DNA from 3 places in the Actinosynnema sp. NPDC059335 genome. Region 1 is predicted to be linked to each of the others. Evidence: riboswitches for the same ligand, from Rfam matches in the RefSeq annotation. Region 1 holds a riboswitch; each other region holds the start of a gene.
The links. A riboswitch is a leader RNA that binds a small molecule or an ion and turns the genes downstream of it on or off. The one in region 1 is predicted to bind cobalamin.
Positions count from the first base shown of each region.

Region 2: it holds a riboswitch for cobalamin, as region 1 does, so the genes downstream of both, metE (5-methyltetrahydropteroyltriglutamate--homocysteine S-methyltransferase) here and ACFXGA_RS34945 (prenyltransferase/squalene oxidase repeat-containing protein) in region 1, are expected to answer to the same signal.
Region 3: it holds a riboswitch for cobalamin, as region 1 does, so the genes downstream of both, cobN (cobaltochelatase subunit CobN) here and ACFXGA_RS34945 (prenyltransferase/squalene oxidase repeat-containing protein) in region 1, are expected to answer to the same signal.

Region 1 covers NZ_JBHYXZ010000179.1:199-6,289, forward strand. The annotation lists gene ACFXGA_RS34940 (cytochrome P450) at 1-1,132, opposite strand, end outside; cobalamin riboswitch at 1,226-1,350, shown strand; gene ACFXGA_RS34945 (prenyltransferase/squalene oxidase repeat-containing protein) at 1,442-2,752, shown strand; gene ACFXGA_RS34950 (hypothetical protein) at 2,749-3,585, shown strand; gene ACFXGA_RS34955 (energy-coupling factor transporter transmembrane component T) at 3,582-4,643, shown strand; gene ACFXGA_RS34960 (ABC transporter ATP-binding protein) at 4,640-6,091, shown strand, end outside.
Region 2 covers NZ_JBHYXZ010000002.1:60,044-66,134, forward strand. The annotation lists gene kdpA (potassium-transporting ATPase subunit KdpA) at 1-729, opposite strand, end outside; gene kdpF (K(+)-transporting ATPase subunit F) at 729-830, opposite strand; gene ACFXGA_RS00955 (hypothetical protein) at 827-955, opposite strand; gene ACFXGA_RS00960 (hypothetical protein) at 1,434-1,952, shown strand; gene ACFXGA_RS00965 (acyl-CoA thioesterase) at 2,105-2,602, opposite strand; gene metE (5-methyltetrahydropteroyltriglutamate--homocysteine S-methyltransferase) at 2,599-4,833, opposite strand; cobalamin riboswitch at 4,953-5,163, opposite strand; cobalamin riboswitch at 5,343-5,554, shown strand; partial or broken gene ACFXGA_RS00975 (ribonucleotide reductase N-terminal alpha domain-containing protein) at 5,674-6,091, shown strand, end outside.
Region 3 covers NZ_JBHYXZ010000120.1:14,932-21,022, reverse strand. The annotation lists gene ACFXGA_RS29560 (precorrin-2 C(20)-methyltransferase) at 1-1,458, opposite strand, end outside; gene ACFXGA_RS29555 (precorrin-8X methylmutase) at 1,455-2,081, opposite strand; gene ACFXGA_RS29550 (hypothetical protein) at 2,078-3,088, opposite strand; cobalamin riboswitch at 3,096-3,230, shown strand; gene cobN (cobaltochelatase subunit CobN) at 3,264-6,091, shown strand, end outside.

The sequences.
Region 1 (6,091 bases):
CCATCCGGGCCAGCTCCGCCCCCACGCACCGGTGCGCGCCGTACCCGAACGCCAGGTGCGACGTCGGCGGCCGGGAGGGGTCGAAGTCCGACGCGCCCTCGCGGTTGGCCGCCGACAGCGACACGATCACCACGTCGCCCTCCTCCACCTGCTGGTCGCCGACCTTCAGCGGGTGCCGGGCGAACCTCGGGAACGCCACCTGCACCACGCTCAGGTGCCGCAGCAGCTCCTCCACCAGCGGCGCGGCGGCCGCGTCGTCGTCACGCATCGCGGCACGCGCCGCGTCGTCCTTCAGCAGCACGATCGCGCCCAGCGCCAGCATCGACGCCGTGGTGTCGAACCCCCCGGTCAGCACGCCGTCGGCCAGGCCCGCCAGCTCGACGTCGCTCACGTCGTCCCCGTGCTGGCGGATGATCGAGCCGATCAGCCCGTCGCCCGGCGACCGGCGCTCGCGGCGCACGATCTCCTCCATGTAGGACAGCGACTCCGAGATCGCGCCCAACGCCTGCCCCGCGCCGCCGAACAGGTCGAACCGCGCCGCCGCCAGCTCCTGGAACCGGTCGCGGTCCTCGTAGGGCACGCCCAGCAGCTCGCAGATCGTCAGCGACGGGATCGGCAGCGCGAACTCCTTGACCAGGTCGACCGGCCCGTCGACGGCCTCCATGGCGTCCAGCCGCTCGGTCACGATCGCGTCGATGCGCGGCACCAGCCGCGACAGCCGCCGCATGGTGAACTCCGGCGTGAGCAGCTTGCGCAGCCGGGTGTGGTCGGGCGGGTCGGCGAAGCCGAGGCCGCCGGGCGACTGCTCGATGCGCCCGACCGCCGCGCCGAGCCGCGCGTAGTCGTTGCTGAACGCGCCTGTGTCGGACAGCACCTTCCTCGCCTCGTCCTGCCCCGTGACCAACCACACCCGCAAGCCGAACGGCACCGGGATCCGGTGCACCGCGCCGGCCTCCCGCATCCGCTCCAACTCGGCGACCGGCACCACCCCGTCCCGCTTCAACGGGACCAGCGCCCGGTCCGGGAGCAGCGACAACGCCCGCGAACCGATCTTGCCCAGCACCCACCGCGTCGCCGAACGCCGTGCGACCCACGCCACCAAGCCGTCGCGCACGGACGCCAGAGTCGTCATCGAACACCCCTCTTCCCCAGATCGAATCGACCGACGGTAACCGTACGTAGGGGTGAGCAGCATCGCGCTAGAGGCGGATTGACACGACAGGGTCCTTGACAGACGATCGGCAATCGCGCGCGAAACGGGGGAAGCCGGTCGAAATCCGGCGCTGACCCGCAACGGTAGGCCCCTCCCGGGGACGAGCCCGAACACCCGTCGCGCGTGCCACGCTCCTGACACCGTCGAGGTCAACGGGTCGGAGCCCGGGAAGCGGCGAGCACGGCTGTCCGGGGTCCGCTCGCGCCTTGCGCCCCGGAAAGGCAGAACATGTCGTTGAGACGGACCGCCGCCGTCATCGCCGCCGCCGCTGTCACCGCGCTCGCGCTCGCCCCCGCCGCACGGAGCCAGGACGAGGCGCGGGCGGTGCCGACGACGGACGCGAGCGACGCCGCCGCGGGGTGGCTGGCCCGGCAGCTCGTCGACGGCGACCACTTCCTCTACCCCGGCACGACCTCCCCCGACCAGGGCTCGACGTTGGACGCGCTGTTCGCGTTCACCGCCGCCGGGGTGGCCTCCGACAGCGCGGACAAGGCGCTCGCGTGGCTCGCCCGGCCGGAGGTCATCGCCAACTACCTGCACTTCGACGACCCCGCCGAGTCGTTCGCGGGCTCCTACGCGAAGCTGGCGCTGGCCGTCCAGGTCCGCGGCGGCGACCCGTCGGACTTCGGCGGCGAGGACCTGATCGCGGGCCTCACCGCGTTGCAGGCCCCGTCCGGCCGGTTCGTCAACAAGTCGCAGTACGGCGACTTCTCCAACGGGTTCAGCCAGGCGTTCGCGGTGCTCGCCCTGGACCGCGCGCAGGGCGCGCCGCGGGCCGCCGTGGACTACCTCGTCGGTCAGCAGTGCGGGGACGGCGGCTTCCCGCTGATCCTGGAGGCCACGCCCTGCGTGTCGCACGTGGACGCCACGTCCATGGCCGTGCAGGCGCTGGTGGCCGTCGGCGACACCGCCGCGGCCGGCGAGGCCCTCGACTGGCTGGAGGGCGTGCAGCAGCCCGGCGGCGGCTTCCGCGACGAGGGCGCGACCGACGCGGGCAACGCCAACAGCACCGGCCTGGCCGCGCAGGCGTTGCGCGCGGGCGGCCGCACGGCCACCGCGGACCTCGCCGTCCGGTTCCTCACCTCGCTCCAGGTCGGCTGCACGGCCGCCGAGGCCGACCGGGGCGCGATCGCGTTCGACGCGACGGGCTTCCAGCAGACCTCGTCGTTGCGCGCCAGCGCGCAGGGCGTCCTCGGCCTGGTCGGCGTCGGCTTCGGCGACCTGACGGCCGACGGCGGCACGCCGGGCACGCCGGTGCTGGACTGCCCGGCCACCACCACGTCGTCGACCGCGGCCACCACCACGAGCACCGACACCACGACGACCACCGGCACCGACGCGACCACCACCACGACGGACGCCTCCGTCACGGCCACCACCACGACCGCCGCGGTGGTGGCCGTGACGGCCAACCGGGGCAACCTGGCCCGCACCGGCGCGGACGTCGGCCCGGCGCTGTGGGTCGGCGCGCTGCTGCTGGTCGGCGGGGTGCTCACGGTCCTGTTGTCGCGCAAGCGGTACGCGGATGCGCGGAAGTGACCGGCCGGTGGGCGCGAGCGCTGACGGCGGCGGCCGTCGTCGGGCTCGCGATGACGAACGCCCCGCTGACCGCGCAGGCGGCTGACTGCGCGGGCGTCACGGTCGTCGTGGACTTCCGCTCGTTGGGCGGCGGCGTGCAGACCGGGTGCGCGCCCGGTGACCCCGCCACGGGGACGGCCGCGCTCAGCGCCGCCGGATTCGGCTACACGTTCGCCGCCCTCCAGCCGGGGTTCGTGTGCCGGATCAACGGCAAGCCGAGCAGCGACCCGTGCCGGACCACGTCGCCGACCACGGCCTACTGGGGCTACTGGCACGGCCGGCCCGGCGAGTCGTGGGTCTACAGCAGCACGAGCGCGAGCGCGTACGACCCCGCGCCGGGCACCGTCGAGGGCTGGTCGTTCGGCGCGGGCGAGCCGCCGGGCATCGCGCCGCCGGCGCCCGCGCCGAAGCCCGCCCCACCGGCGCCCCCCGCGCCCGACCCTGGGCAGCCCGCGCCGAACCCGGCGCAACCGGGTCAACCCGGCCAACCGAATCAGCCGCAACCGCCCGCGCCGCGGCAGCCCGGCCCGCCGACCGCCGAACCCACGCAGGAGACGACCACCACCACGGCGGAGACGACGACCACGCCGCCTTCCTCCGCCGAGGAAACGACGGTCGGCGGAACTTCGTCGAGTCCGGTCGTGCCGACGGACGGCGCGTCACCGGAAGCAGGAGCCGAGCCGACGCCGGACTCGGGCGGCGCGGTCGGCCTGGTGATCGGGATCGTGGTGGTCGCCGTGTTGGCCGGCCTCGGGGTGTGGACCGCGCGGCGGCGCGCCAGGGCGGCGGAGTGAGCCTGCACCCCGGTGCGTGGTGGCTGTGGGCGTTGTGCCTGGCCGCCGTCGCGGCCCGCACCACCAACCCGCTGCTGCTGGCGCTGGTGATCGCGGTCGCCGGGTACGTCGCCGTGTCGTGCCGCGAGGACACGCCGTGGGCGAGCGCGTACGGGGTGTTCCTCAAGTTCGCCCTGGTGGTGCTCGCCGTCCGGGTGGTGCTGCACGTGCTGCTCGGCGGTGTGGGCGGGCCGACCGTGCTCGTGACGCTGCCCGAGATCCCGCTGCCCGACTGGGCGAAGGGCATCCGGCTGGGTGGTCCGGTGAGCGCCGAGGGTCTCGCTTTCGCGCTGTACCAGGGGCTCCAGCTCGCCACGTTGCTGTGCTGCGTGGGCGCGGCGAACGCGTTGGCCAACGCCAAGCGGCTGCTGCGGTCGCTGCCGGCCGCGTTGTACGAGGTGAGCGTGGCGGTGGTGGTGGCGTTGACGGTCGCGCCGCAGCTCGTGGCCAGCGCGCGGTCGGTGCGCCGGGCGCGGGCGTTGCGGGGTGACGCCGTGCGCGGCGTGAAGGCGATGCGGGTGCTGATGGTGCCGGTGCTGGAGGACGCGTTCGAGCGGTCCCTGGTGCTGGCCGCGGCGATGGACTCGCGCGGCTACGGCCGGGCGGCGGGGCTGCCGCGGCGGACCAGGGTGCTGACGGGCGTGCTGGTGCTGGGCGGCCTGGTCGGGTTGTGCGTCGGCGCGTACGGGCTGCTCGGCGGCGGCACCCCGAACACGGTCGGCACGCCGATGCTGGCGGCCGGGGCGGCGCTGGCCGTCGCGGGCCTGTGGACCGGGTCGCGGCGGGTGCGGCGCAGCCGGTACCGGCCGGACCGGTGGGGGCCGCGGGAGCTGCTGATCGCCGCGTCCGGCCTGCTCGCCGCACTGGCGACGTACCTCGCCCCGGACGGCCTCGGCCGGGCGGCGCTGACCCCGGACACCGTGCCGCTGGTCCCGCCCGAACTGCCGCTGCTGCCCGCGGTCGGCCTGCTGTGCGCGCTCGCGCCCGTTGTCGTCGCCAGGAACAGGATGGGCCAGTGATCCGGTTCGAGAACGTCTCCGTCACCTACCGCGACGCCGCCGCGCCCGCGTTGGCCGGGGTGGACCTGCACGTGCCGGAGGGCGAGCTGTGCCTGGTGGTCGGGCGGACCGGGTCGGGCAAGTCGACGCTGTTGCGCGCGGTCAACGGGCTGGTGCCGCACTTCACCGGCGGCACGCTCACCGGCCGCGTGCTGGTGGACGGCCGCGACACCCGCACGCACCCGCCGCGCGAGCTGGCGGACGTGGTCGGCGTGGTGGCGCAGGACCCGCAGGCCGGGTTCGTCACCGACTCGGTCGAGGAGGAGCTGGCGTACTCGATGGAGTCGCTGGGACTGCCCAACCCGGTGATGCGCAAGCGGGTCGAGGAGACGCTGGACCTGCTCGGGCTGGCCGACCTGCGCCGCCGCCCGCTGGCCGCCCTGTCCGGCGGGCAGCAGCAGCGCGTGGCCGTCGGCGCGGCCCTCACCGCGCACCCGCGGGTGCTGGTCCTGGACGAGCCGACCTCGGCGCTGGACCCCGGCGCGGCGGAGGACGTGCTGGCCGCGGTGCACCGGCTGGTGCACGACCTCGGCATGACCGTGCTGATCGCCGAGCACCGGCTGGAACGGGTCGCGCAGTACGCCGACCGCGTGGTGTGGCTGCCGGGCGGCGGGCTGCCGCCGGTCGCGGGCGACCCCGGTCCGGTCCTGGCGGACGCCCCGGTCGCGCCGCCCGTGGTGCGGCTGGGCCGGCTCGCCGGGTGGGACCCGGTGCCGGTGTCCATCCGGGACGCGCGGCGCAGGGCCGGTCCCTTGCGCGACCGCCTCGCCACGCCACCCGCATCCACTCCACCCGCGCGCACGTCGTCCACGCCCGCGCCACCTACATCCGCGCCACCCGCGCCCGCGCCCACATCCGCGTCGTCCACGTCGTCGCCACCCACGCCCACATCCGCGTCGTCCGCGCCTGCACGGCTCGCGCCGGCGTCGTCCACGTCGTCACCGGCAGCGGGCCTGGTGCGGGTTCGGGACCTGCGGGTCCGCTACTCCGCCGTGGACGCGCTGCGCGGCGTGTCGCTGGACGTCGGCGCGGGTGAGCGGGTCGCGGTGATGGGCCGCAACGGGTCCGGCAAGTCCAGCCTGCTGTGGGCCGTGCAGGGCACCGGCAAGCGGTCCGGCGGCGAGGTGGCGGTGGAGGACGTGGACCCGGCGACGCTGAAGCCCGGACCGCGGCGGCGCGCCGTCGGCCTGGTGCCGCAGCAGCCCGGCGACCTGCTGTACCTGCACACGGTCGGCGGCGAGTGCGCGCAGGCCGACCGCGAGTCCGGCCGGTCCCCGGGCACGTGCCGCGAGTTCCTGGACCGGCTCGCGCCGGGCATCCCGGACGACCGCCACCCGCGCGACCTGTCCGAGGGGCAGCGGCTCGCGCTGGTGCTGGCGGTGGCGCTCACCCCGTCGCCGCGCGCCGTG
Region 2 (6,091 bases), on a different contig from region 1:
GGCGTTGGGGTTCTCGAACGGGTGGGCGGAGTTGGCGTTGAGCACCCCGCCGCCGTTGGTGCCCAACTCCTTGATCGCCTCCTGGCTCGCCACCGGTGCCGTGGCGACGAGCTGCCCGTCGACGTCCACACCGGACTTCAGGCTCATCACCACGCCGGTGGCGACCAGGACGATCGCGAACATGAACGCCACCGGCAGCAGGACGCGGATCGTGCCGCGGGTCAGGTCGACCCAGAAGTTGCCCAACCGGTCGGTGCGGCTGCGGACGAACCCGCGCACCAGGGCCATCGCCACCGCCAGGCCCACCGCGGCGGAGACGAAGTTCTGCACCGTCAACCCGATCATCTGCACGGTGTGCCCCATGACGGTCTCGGGCACGTAGGACTGCCAGTTCGTGTTGGTCACGAAGCTGACCGCGGTGTTGAACGCCATGCCCGGGGGCACGTTGCCCCGGTCGTAGGCCCACGGCAGCACCGACTGCACCCGCTGGAGCACGTAGAGCAGCACCACGCCGACGAAGGAGAACCCCAGCACGCCCAGCGCGTATGTGCCCCAGCGCTGCTCGGAGTCCGGATCGACGCGCGCGACCTTGTAGACCGCGCGTTCCACCTTGGAATGCTCGGCACCCGTGTAGACGCGGGCCATGTAGTCGCCGAACGGCCGGTACACCACGGCCAGGGCGACGATCAGCAGACCGACCTGGAGCAGACCGGCCACAGTAGAGGACATCAGAATTTCTCCGGACGGACCAGCGCGACGAACAGGTACCCGATCAACAGCAGGGCCAGCACACCGCCGACGGTGTTGGCCATCACCCCGGTGCCGCTCACAACCGCCCCAGACCGCGCACGCCGAGCGCCAGCAGCAGGAACACACCTATGATCAGCAGCACGTAGGCCAGATCGGCCATCTCCGCGCCCCTTCCCGACTCCGAGCGGTCTCGACGGACCGCCATGCCGGAAAGGATGCACCCGGAAGTGGCCGGCCCACGGATGCCTGACGGGTCCCTAACGCCCTCGATCCGGTCCCTTACGCGATGTTGACGACCGGGAGACGCCGGTCTCACCGCAGGTCACGACCGGGTTAACCACGATCGCTGCGGGCGCTGCGCACAGTGACGAGCACGAGGCGGTCGAGCGCCTGTCCCGGCTGGTCGCCCGGTAGCTGCAGCGTTCGGCGTCTTCGGCGACCGACTGGGCCGCGCCAGAATCTGAACCGTGCTCACAGGCGGCTGCCGAACCGGCGTCGTACCGGACTCCGCAGTCACGTACTGCTACCCAGTTGTTCGGATTCAGCACTCCCAGTAATTATTGGCAAGCTCAGTTCGTCCACGCCCGACCTGTGCCGAGCAGGCCGCCCGGTAGCAGGCGCACAGGATCGGCGGGAGAACCCACCCTGAAAGAATCGGAGCGAGGACAAAGGAGTCTGCTCAGATGACCTCACCCCTGTTATCGAGGATCGGTCGCGCTGCCGCCGTGGCGTTCACGGCCATCGCAACCACTTCCACCCTCACCGGCGGCGCGAGCGCCGACCCGGCCGCAGCGGCGGTGCCGTTCAAGGCCGAGCACACTGACCGCTGCCTGAGCAGCCACACCACCGGCCAGTTGGCCTGGCGCAACGCGCTGCCGGTCCCGACGCCCCACCCCGTGACCGCGGTCAAGGTCACCGGTGAGGTCGCGCTGCGCAACGCCACCCCGTGCGCCCCGCCCACCCGAGCCGTCGCGGTGGCCGTGTTCACCGCCTACAACGGCCGCACCGCCGTCGATACCGAGCGCCAGAGCACCACCGGCGCGACCAAGTTCGAGTTCGTGCTCTCCGTGCCGCTCGTCCCGACGCCGACCCCGGTGCCCATCGACCGCGTCACCGTCCAGGTCTGCCACACCGCCATCACCCCCATCCCCGAACCAGGCCCGCTCACCTGCGGCGACATCTCCACCTACCCCATCTCCTGACCCGTGCGGCGGGTGTGGCGGGCGATCCACCCCGTCATACCCGCCACCCGGTCGATGACGGGTGATCACTCATCGCCGTCATCGCCACGGTCATCGTCTCCGTCGTCATCGTCATCGTCGAGGTCGACCGGGGATAGGTCGGCCGGTTGCGGTCACACCCCGACCGTCCTGGAGGCGACGATCGCCCGACTGCGGGCCAGGCGGTGGGTGCGGCGGATCTCCGCCTCCGCACGGCGGCGGCGGTCCTCGGCGCTGTCCGGCACCACGGGCGGGACCGGCCGCGGACGGCCGTCGTGGTCCACGGCCACCAGCACCACGTAGGCCGAGGCCACGTGCACCGCGGGCACCGAGCGGTCCCAACGGTCGGCGGTGACCCGCACCCCGACCTCCATCGAGGTGTTGCCGGTCCAGTTGACCTGGGCGTGCAGGTGCAGCACGTCACCCACGCGCACCGGGACCAGGAACACCATCTCGTCGACCGCGACCGTCACCGACGGGCCCTCGCAGTGCCGCGCCGAGACCACCCCGGCCAGCGAGTCGACCAGCTTCATCAGCACCCCGCCGTGCACGGTGCCCATCAGGTTGGTGTCGTGGTCGTCGGTGATCCGCGAGATCGTCAACCTCGACGCGGCGGTGGGCTTGCCGCTCACCCCAACTCCGCCCGCACCCGCCGGGCCGCGGCAACCAGGGTGCGCAGCGCCGGTTCGACCTCGCGGTAGCCGCGGGTCTTCAGGCCGCAGTCGGGGTTGACCCACAGCCGGTTTCCCGGCAGTACCCGCGCGGCGGCGGCCACCAGCTCGACGACCTCGTCCACGTCGGGTACCCGCGGCGAGTGGATGTCGTACACGCCGGGGCCCACGCCGCGGCTGAAACCGTTGGCCCGCAGGTCTTCCAGGATTTCCATCTTGGACCGTGCGGCCTCGATGGTGGTCACGTCCGCACCCAGGCCGTCGATGGCGTCGATGACCTCGCCGAACTCCGAGTAGCACAGATGCGTGTGTACCTGGGTCTCCGGTGCGGCGCCGGAGGTGGCCAGGCGGAACGCGGCCACCGACCACTCCAGGTAGGCGGGTTGGTCGGCGGCGCGCAGCGGCAGCAGCTCGCGCAGCGCGGGCTCGTCGACCTGCACGATGCGGATGCCGGCGGCCTCCAGGTCGGCGACCTCGTCGCGCAGCGCCAGCGCCACCTGGTCGGCGGTGTCGGCCAGGGGCTGGTCGTCGCGGACGAACGACCACGCCAGGATCGTCACCGGCCCGGTCAGCATGCCCTTGACCGGCCGTTCGGTCAGCGATTGGGCGAAACTCGCCCACGGCACGGTGATCGGTCCGGGGCGGGTGACGTCGCCGTGCAGGATCGGCGGGCGCACGCAGCGCGAGCCGTAGGACTGCACCCAGCCGTGCTCGGTGGTGGCGAAGCCGTCCAGGTGCTCGGCGAAGTACTGCACCATGTCATTGCGCTCGGGCTCGCCGTGCACCAGCACGTCCAGCCCGATGTCCTCCTGAAGCGCGATGACACGGGCGATCTCGGCGCGCATCCGCTCGACGTACTCCGCCTGCGACAGCGCACCCGACCGCAGTTCCGCGCGAGCAGTGCGGATGTCGGCGGTTTGGGGGAACGAGCCGATGGTCGTGGTCGCCAGCGGCGGGAGGTCCAGGCGGTCTTCCTGGGCGGCGGCGCGGTGGGCGTAGGGCGCGCGTTCGCGGTCCTGCGGGCGCAGCGCGGCCAGCCGGGCCCGCACGGCCTCGTCACGGCGGGGGCTCGCGGCGGGCTCGTCGGCCTGGCCGGCCCACGCGCCGGTCACGCCCTCGCGCAGCGCGCGGCCTAGCAGCACGACCTCGCGGACCTTCTGCCTGGCGAACGCCAGCCGCGACCGCACCGCCGGGTCCAGCCCGGTCTCCGCGTCGAGGTCGTAGGGCACGTGCAGCAGCGTCGAGGAAGTCGACACCGCCACCTCGCCTGCCGAACCGAGCAGCGACACCGCCGTGGCCAGCGCCTTCCGCAGGTCGGTGCGCCACACGTTGCGGCCGTCCACCACCCCGGCCACCAGCGTCTTGTCCCGCAGCGCCGGGATGCCCGCGATCCCGTCAACCGCGCCCGCGACCAGGTCCACGCCGATCGCCTCGACGGCCGTGCCCGCCAGCACCGGCAGGGCGGGGCCGAGGCTGCCGTAGTAGCCGGTGACCAGGAGCTTCGGGCGGGCGTTGAGCGAGGCCAGCCGGGTGTAGGCCCGGCCCAGCGCGGCCAGGTCCGTTTCCGCGCGGTCGGCGGCGAAGGCCAGCTCGTCGAGCTGGACCCACACCACGCCCTGCGCCGCCAGCACAACCAGCAGCTCGGCGTAGACGTCCACCAGGTCGTCCAGCCGCGCCAGCGGGTCGGCGCCCTTGGCCAGCAGCAGGAACGTCACCGGGCCCAGCAGCACCGGCCGGGTCTCGATCCCCAGCCGGCGGGCCTGCCGGTAGTCGGCCAGCGGCTTGTCCCCGGCCAGCCGGAACACCGTGTCCGGGCCGATCTCGGGCACCAGGTAGTGGTAGTTGGTGTCGAACCACTTCGTCAGCTCCAGCGGCGGCGCCTGCGCGTCGCCCCGTGCCGCCGCGAAGTAGGAGTCCAGCTCGTGCTCGCGCCGGTAGCGGTCCGGGACCGCGCCGACGAGGAACGCCGTGTCGAGCACCTGGTCGTAGAACGAGAACGTGTTGGACGGGATCGAGTCCAGCCCGGCGTCGCGCAACTCCCGCCACGTTGCCGCGCGCAGGTCGGCAGCGGTGGCGAGCAGGGTGTCCCGGTCGGTCCTCCCCGCCCAGTACGCCTCCACGGCGCGCTTGAGTTCCCGATGGGGACCGATCCTCGGATATCCGAGCACGGTGGCGCCGATACCGCTGGTCACAAGCTCTCTCCTCGCGAGCGTGCGTGAAGTCCGGTCGCTGTCACGGGCACGCTTCGCGGGCGGCACTCGGCCGCGTCCGCGCGAGCCCTCCCGCGAGGCTCCCGGACACCGCGTACCCGGTGGGTGCGCGGACCGGTGGCAGGTCTTCGGACTCACGGGCGTCGAACCCACTCCTACCGGCCGTCGCTTCCCACGCGGAGCGCGCAGTGCTTGGTTGACGGCTTTCGTTCCCGTTCACCGCTGCGGGGCAGTCCCGGATTCGCACCGGGTTCCCTCTTGCCTCGCCTCCGCCGTCACCGACGCGGGCGAACCACCAGCGACGGCAGCGTAGCGCACCGCGGGAACACCGCTCAGAATCCGGGAACCGCCTGGTGCGCATCGGTGATGCGTGAGCGGTGCCCTCCTCGTCCGGGAACGGGCTGCTGTTTGAAGGATGAACCCCGAGAGCGGGCCGGCGCAGCGGACACGTGTCCATGTGGGGGTGGGTTGCGCGGCGATCTACAACATGTAGTGTTCCCGCCGTCGATGGTTCCGACGCCCTCCGAGGGCCGAGGAGGCAAGAGGGAACCCGGTGCGAATCCGGGACTGCCCCGCAGCGGTGAGTGGGAACGACCGCCGTCACGAAGCACTGCGCGTCACGCGTGGGAAGCGACGGCCAGTAGGTCCGGTGTCAGCCGGGTGTCCGCGAGTCCGAAGACCTGCCGTCGGTGCGCGCGCCGGCCGGCGTGCGCGTGTCCGGGGCCTCGTGGGCGGGCCGACACGGATCAGCGTGCCGTCGCGCACGCGCTCTGTGGCACCCCCGCGTGCTCCGGGCCGCTCCAGGCTCGCGAGGAGAGGGCTGTGTCGACCACAACCACGAGCACCACCGCGCAGGTGCGGGTGATCCGCCGCGACGGCAGTGCCTCGGCGTTCGACGCCACCAGGATCGCGGTGGCGATGACCAAGGCGTTCCTGGCCGTGGAGGGCGACGCCGCCGCGTCGTCTTCCCGCCTGCACCCCCTGGTGGAAGACCTGACGGCGCAGGTGGGGGCCGCGCTGCTCAAGCGCGCGCGGCCGGATGTCGCGCTGCACGTCGAGCAGATCCAGGACCAGGTGGAACTGGTGCTGATGCGCGGCGGTCACCACGAGGTGGCCCGTGCCTACGTGCTCTACCGCGAGGAGCACGCCAAGGCCCGCGAGGTCGTGCCCGCCGCATCGGAGTTCCGCGTCAAGGGTCCGGACGGCGAGCTGGTCCTGCTGGACTGGGACCGCGTGGGCG
Region 3 (6,091 bases), on a different contig from region 1:
GTTGTAGATCGCGAGCACGAGGTCGGCCGCGGCCGCCGCCTCCAGCCGCCGCTCGATCACCTCCCACGGCTTGAGCCGGTCCGACAGCGAGACCACGCAGTAGTCGTGGCCCAGCGGCGCGCCGACCCGGCTGGCCACCGCGTGGGCGGCCGTCACCCCCGGCAGGACGCGGACCGGCACGTCGGCGAACTGCGGGTCGGTGGCCACCTCCAGGACCGCGCCGGCCATCGCGAACACGCCCGGGTCGCCCGACGACACCACCGCGACCCGACGCCCCCGCTTGGCGAGGTCGAGCGCGAAGGCCGCCCGCTCGGCCTCCACCTTGTTGTCCGACGCGTGCCGCCGCTGGCGCGGGTCCACCGGCACGCGGTTCAGGTAGGTCACGTACCCGACCAACTCCTCGGCCGCCGCCAACGCCTCCCGCGCCTCCGGCGTCAACCACTGCGGCCCGGCCGGCCCGAGCCCGACCACCACCACCTCGCCGGCGGTTCCGGCCTCGCCGACCGCCCCGGCTTCGCCGGCGGTTCCGGCCGAAGCCGCGGCCTCGCCCGGCTCCCCCGCCACCGCGCCGCTCGCCGCCGCCCCGGGGTCGGCCGCGCCGCCTGCCGCCCCCACCGGGCCGCCCCCCGCCGCGCTTGCCGTGACCGCGCTGCGCGCCGGCGAGCCGCCCGCGAGCGGGAGAGCGGCAGCCGGGCCGGCGCCGACCGACCCGTCCGCCGCGATCGCACCCGACCCGCCCGCGTGCCCGGCCCCCGACCGGCTCGGCAGCAGGGCCAGCGAGAAGTACGGCACGCCGTCCGCCTCCACCTCGGCCAACGGCGCGGTCCGCTGCGCCCCGGTCGTCGCCCGCTCCACGTACCACGCCTCGCCCAGCCGGCCCGACCGCGCCAACGCCTCCCGCACCCGCGGGAACGTGCGGCCCAGCTTCATCACCGCCACCGGGTCGCCGCCGGCCAGGTGACCGGCCAACTCCTCCTCCGGCAACGTGCCCGGCAGCACGGTCAGCACCTCGTCCCGCTCCACCAGCGGCCGCCCGAGCACCGCCGCCCCCGCGCTCACCGACGTCACCCCCGGCACGACCTCGGCCGGGTACCGGTGCGCCAACCGCTTGTGCAGGTGCATGTAGGAGCCGTAGAAGAACGGGTCGCCCGCCGCCAGCACCACGACCGTCCGCCCGGCGTCGAGGTGCGCCGCCAACCGCGCCGCGCACTCCTCGTAGAACGCGTCGATCTCGCCCTGGTAGTCGTCGGACTCCTCGGTCGTGACCGGGTAGACCAGCTGCTCCTCGACCTGCCCCTCGCGCAGGTACGGCTCGGCGATGCGGCGCGCCACGCTGCGCCCGTGCCGCGCGCTGTGGAACACCACCACGTCGGCCTCGCCGATCAGCCGCGCCGCCTTGACGGTCACCAGCTCCGGGTCGCCCGGACCCACCCCGACCCCGTACAGCCTGCCCGTCATTCTTCCTCGCTCGCGATCGCGTTGAGCGCCGCCGCGGTCATGGCGCTGCCACCCCGCCGGCCGCGCACGACCAGGTACTCCAACCCCAGGCCGTTGGCCGCCAACGCGTCCTTCGACTCGGCCGCGCCGATGAACCCCACCGGCACGCCGAGCACGGCGGCGGGTCGGGGCGCGCCCGCCGCGATCAGGTCGAGCAGGTGGAACAACGCGGTGGGCGCGTTGCCGATGGCCACCACCGCGCCCTCCAACCGGTCCCGCCACAGCTCCAACGCCGCCGCGCTGCGCGTGGTCCCCAGCTCCTCGGCCAACCCGGGCACCCGCGGGTCGCCCAACGTGCAGACGACCTCGTTGTCCGCGGGCAGCCGGCGACGCGTCACGCCCGCCGCGACCATCTGCGCGTCGCACAGGATCGGCGCGCCCGCCAGCAGCGCCGCCCGCGCGTCGCGCACCACGTGCGGCGAGAAGTCGACGTCCCCGACCAGGTCGACCATCCCGCAGGCGTGGATCATCCGCACCACCACCCGGGCGACGTCGGACGGGAACCGCGCCAGGTCGGCCTCGGCGCGGATGGTGGCGAACGAACGGCGGTAGATCTCCGCGCCGTCCTTGACGTACCCGGTCACCTGATCTCCTCGTACCCGTCGCCGGTCGCGACGAACTCCACCACGTCGCCCGCCGGGCGACCGCACCGCCGGGCGCAGCCCGACCAGTGCACCCGGCCGGACCCGGTCCGCGCCCGCACCCAACGGGTCGCGTCGGCCCGCACGTCGGCCAGCGACTTCGCGCACCCCGGCCGCCCGGTGCACGCGCTGACGCCGTGCCACGGCGAGTCCGGCGACGTGAACAGGCCGCCGGTGTCGGTCCCGGCCGGCAGCACCAGGCTCCGCCACGGCGTGATCCGCACCGGCACGCCGGCGAGCAGCCGCGCGTCCCACCGCCCGAACGGCACGCCCGCCACGACCACGTCGCCGTGCCCACCGGGTGCGACGGGCGTCACACCGGACGGGATTTTCACGGAACCGGGCTCGCCCAGCGCCGCCGTGATCTTCCGCACACCGCCGTCCACTTCGGACAGCCGCCACGCCTCGCCGCGGATCCCGGCGAACACCCGCGCGGCCGTCACCACGGCGTTCACCGGGTCCGCCACCCGCAGCCCGGAATCGCGCCCGGCCAGGAACAACGCGTCACCGACGAGCCCGATGTCACCCGACAGGCCGCTCACCGCGCCACCCACCGTGACCAGGAACCTCCCCGGCAGGGAGGCCAACTCCGGCGCCGCGAGCAGCGCCGCGTCGAGCGCGTCCACCAGCGCCTGGTTGTCCTCCATCGGCGCGGCGACGATGTTGCGCATCCGCTCGTGCGTCACCGACGGCAGCAGGCCGGCCGCGCGCAGCCGCGCGCCCAGCTCGTGCTCCGCCCCCGGCGCCAAGCCCCTGATCTGCACGTTCGCCCGTGACGTCAGCTCCAGGAACCCGTCGCCGAGGTCCAGCGCGGCGGCACGCAGCACGTCGACCCGCTCGGCGCTCAACGTGCCGCCGGGCACCCGCACGCGCGCCAACCCGCCGTCGGCGGCGCGGTGCACGTCGACGGCGCCGGGGCAGGCGTCCGGGTGAGTTCGCTCCGTGGGCATGGACTGGATGCTAACTGCCGTTAGGGTGACCTCCGAACGGCGAAGCAGCAGGAGGAAGCCGGTGTGAATCCGGCGCGGTCCCGCCACTGTGACCGGGGGAGCCCCCGGGAGTCAGGAACTCCGCTCGCCGTCCCCTACGACCGGGGCGAGGACCCCCGAGGGATGGAGCCCGCACGTGATCCTGCTGTTGTCGACCTCCGACACGGACCTGCTGTCCGCCCGTGCCAGCGGCGCCGACTACCGCCTGGCCAACCCCGCCCGCACCGCCGTGGACGACCTCCCGGTCCTGGTGGAGGGCGTCGACCTGGTGGTCGTGCGCATCCTCGGCGGTCGCCGGATGTGGGAGGAGGGGCTGGACCGGCTGCTCGCGTCCGGCCTGCCGGTCGTCGTGCTGGGCGGCGAGCAGAACCCGGACGCGCCGCTGATGGAGCTGTCGACGGTGCCCGGCGGGGTGTGCGCCGAGGCGCACGCGTACCTGGCGCACGGCGGCGCGGCGAACCTCGCCCAGTTGCACCGCTTCCTGTCCGACACGGTCCTGCTCACCGGCCACGGCTTCGCGCCGCCCGCGCCGACGCCGACCTGGGGCCTGCTGGAGCGGGACGACCAGGCCGACGGGCCGACCGTCGCGGTGCTGTACTACCGCGCCCACCACGTGGCCGGGAACACCGCGTTCGTGCACGCGCTGTGCGACGCGATCGTGGCCAAGGGCGGCCGTCCGCTGCCGGTCTACTGCGCCTCCCTGCGCACCGCCGAACCGGAGCTGCTGGCCGAGCTGGCCAAGGCCGACGCCTTGGTGGTCACCGTGCTCGCGGCCGGCGGCGCCAAGCCCGCCGCGGCGTCCGCCGGCGGTGACGACGACGCGTGGGACGTGGGCGCGCTGGCCGCCCTCGACGTGCCGATCCTCCAGGGGCTGTGCCTGACCACGAGCCGTGCCGCGTGGGAGGGCAACGACGACGGTCTGTCCCCTTTGGACACCGCGACGCAGGTGGCGATCCCGGAGTTCGACGGCCGGATCATCACGGTGCCTTTCTCGTTCAAGGAGGTCGACGAGGACGGCCTCACCGTCTACGTCGCCGACCCGGAGCGCGCCGCCCGGGTCGCGGGCATCGCCGTGCGCCACGGCAGGCTCCGGCACGTCCCGCCGGCCGAACGCCGCGTCGTGGTGATGCTGTCGGCCTACCCCACCAAGCACTCCCGCATCGGCAACGCCGTCGGCCTGGACACGCCCGCGAGCGTGGTCCGGCTGCTCGCCGCGATGCGCGACCGGGGCTACGACATCGGCGACGGGCTGCCCGGCGTGGCCGACCTCGACGGCGACGCGCTCATCCACGCGCTCATCGCGGCCGGCGGCCAGGACGCCGACTGGCTCACCGAGGAGCAGCTCCGGGGCAACCCCGTGCGGCTGCCCGCCGCCCGCTACCGCGAGTGGTTCGCCACCCTGCCGGCCGACGCGCGCGAGGAGGTGGAGCGGCACTGGGGCGAGGCGCCCGGCAACCTGTTCGTGGACCGGTCGCGCGACCCCGACGGGGAGATCGTGCTGGCCGCGCTGCGCTCCGGCAACGTCGTGGTCATGGTGCAGCCGCCGCGCGGCTTCGGCGAGAACCCGATCGCCATCTACCACGACCCGGACCTGCCGCCGAGCCACCACTACCTGGCCGCGTACCGCTGGCTGGAGGACGGGTTCGGCGCGGACGCCGTGGTGCACGTCGGCAAGCACGGCAACCTGGAGTGGCTGCCCGGCAAGGCGGTCGGCCTGTCGGCGGCCTGCGGTCCCGACGCGGCGCTGGGCGACCTGCCGCTGATCTACCCGTTCCTGGTCAACGACCCCGGCGAGGGCACCCAGGCCAAGCGCCGGGCGCACGCCACCCTGGTGGACCACCTCGTGCCGCCGATGGCCAGGGCCGACAGCTACGGCGACATCGCGCGGCTGGAGCAGTTGCTGGACGAGCACGGCACCATCGCCGCGATGGACCCGGCCAAGCTGCCCGCGATCCGGGCCCAGATCTGGACCCTCATCCAGGCCGCGAAGCTCGACCACGACCTCGGCCTGTCCGACCGCCCGCACGACGACGGGTTCGACGAGCTGATCCTGCACGTCGACGGCTGGCTGTGCGAGGTCAAGGACGTCCAGATCCGCGACGGCCTGCACGTCCTCGGCCAGGCGCCCACCGGCGCGGCCCGGGTGAACCTGGTGCTGTCGATCCTGCAGGCCAAGCAGGTGTGGGCGGGGCAGGTCGCCGCCCTGCCGGGGCTGCGCGAGGCGTTGGGGCTGGCCGAGACCGCGGGCGGCGCGACCCGCGTCGAGACCGACCGCGTCGAGGAGCGGGCCCGCGCCCTGGTCCAGGCGATGGAGGACGCCGACTGGGACGTCCGCGCGGCCCGGACCCTCACCGACGACGAGGACGTGGCGCGGGTGCTGGAGTTCGCCGCCACCGAGGTCGTGCCCCGGCTCGACCGCACCACCGACGAGCTGGCCAACGTGCTGCACGCGCTCGACGGCGGGTACGTCCCGGCCGGTCCCAGCGGCTCGCCGCTGCGCGGCCTGGTGAACGTGCTGCCGACGGGCCGCAACTTCTACTCGGTGGACCCCAAGGCGGTGCCGTCCCGGCTGGCGTGGGAGACCGGTCAGGCGATGGCCGACTCGCTGCTGGCGCGCTACCGCTCCGAGACGGGGGAGTGGCCCGCGTCGGTCGGCCTGTCGGTGTGGGGCACCAGCGCCATGCGCACGGCCGGTGACGACGTCGCCGAGGTGCTGGCCCTGCTCGGCGTCCGGCCCAAATGGGACGAGGGGTCCCGTCGGGTGACCGGTCTGGAGGTGATCCCGCTGGTCGAGCTGGACCGACCGCGAATCGACGTCACGGTCCGCGTGAGCGGCTTCTTCCGGGACGCGTTCCCGCACGTGGTGGCACTGCTCGACGACGCGGTGCGACTGGTCGCGAACCTGGACGAGTCGGCGTCCGACAACTACGTCCGCGCGCACGCGCAAGCCGATCTCGCGCAGCA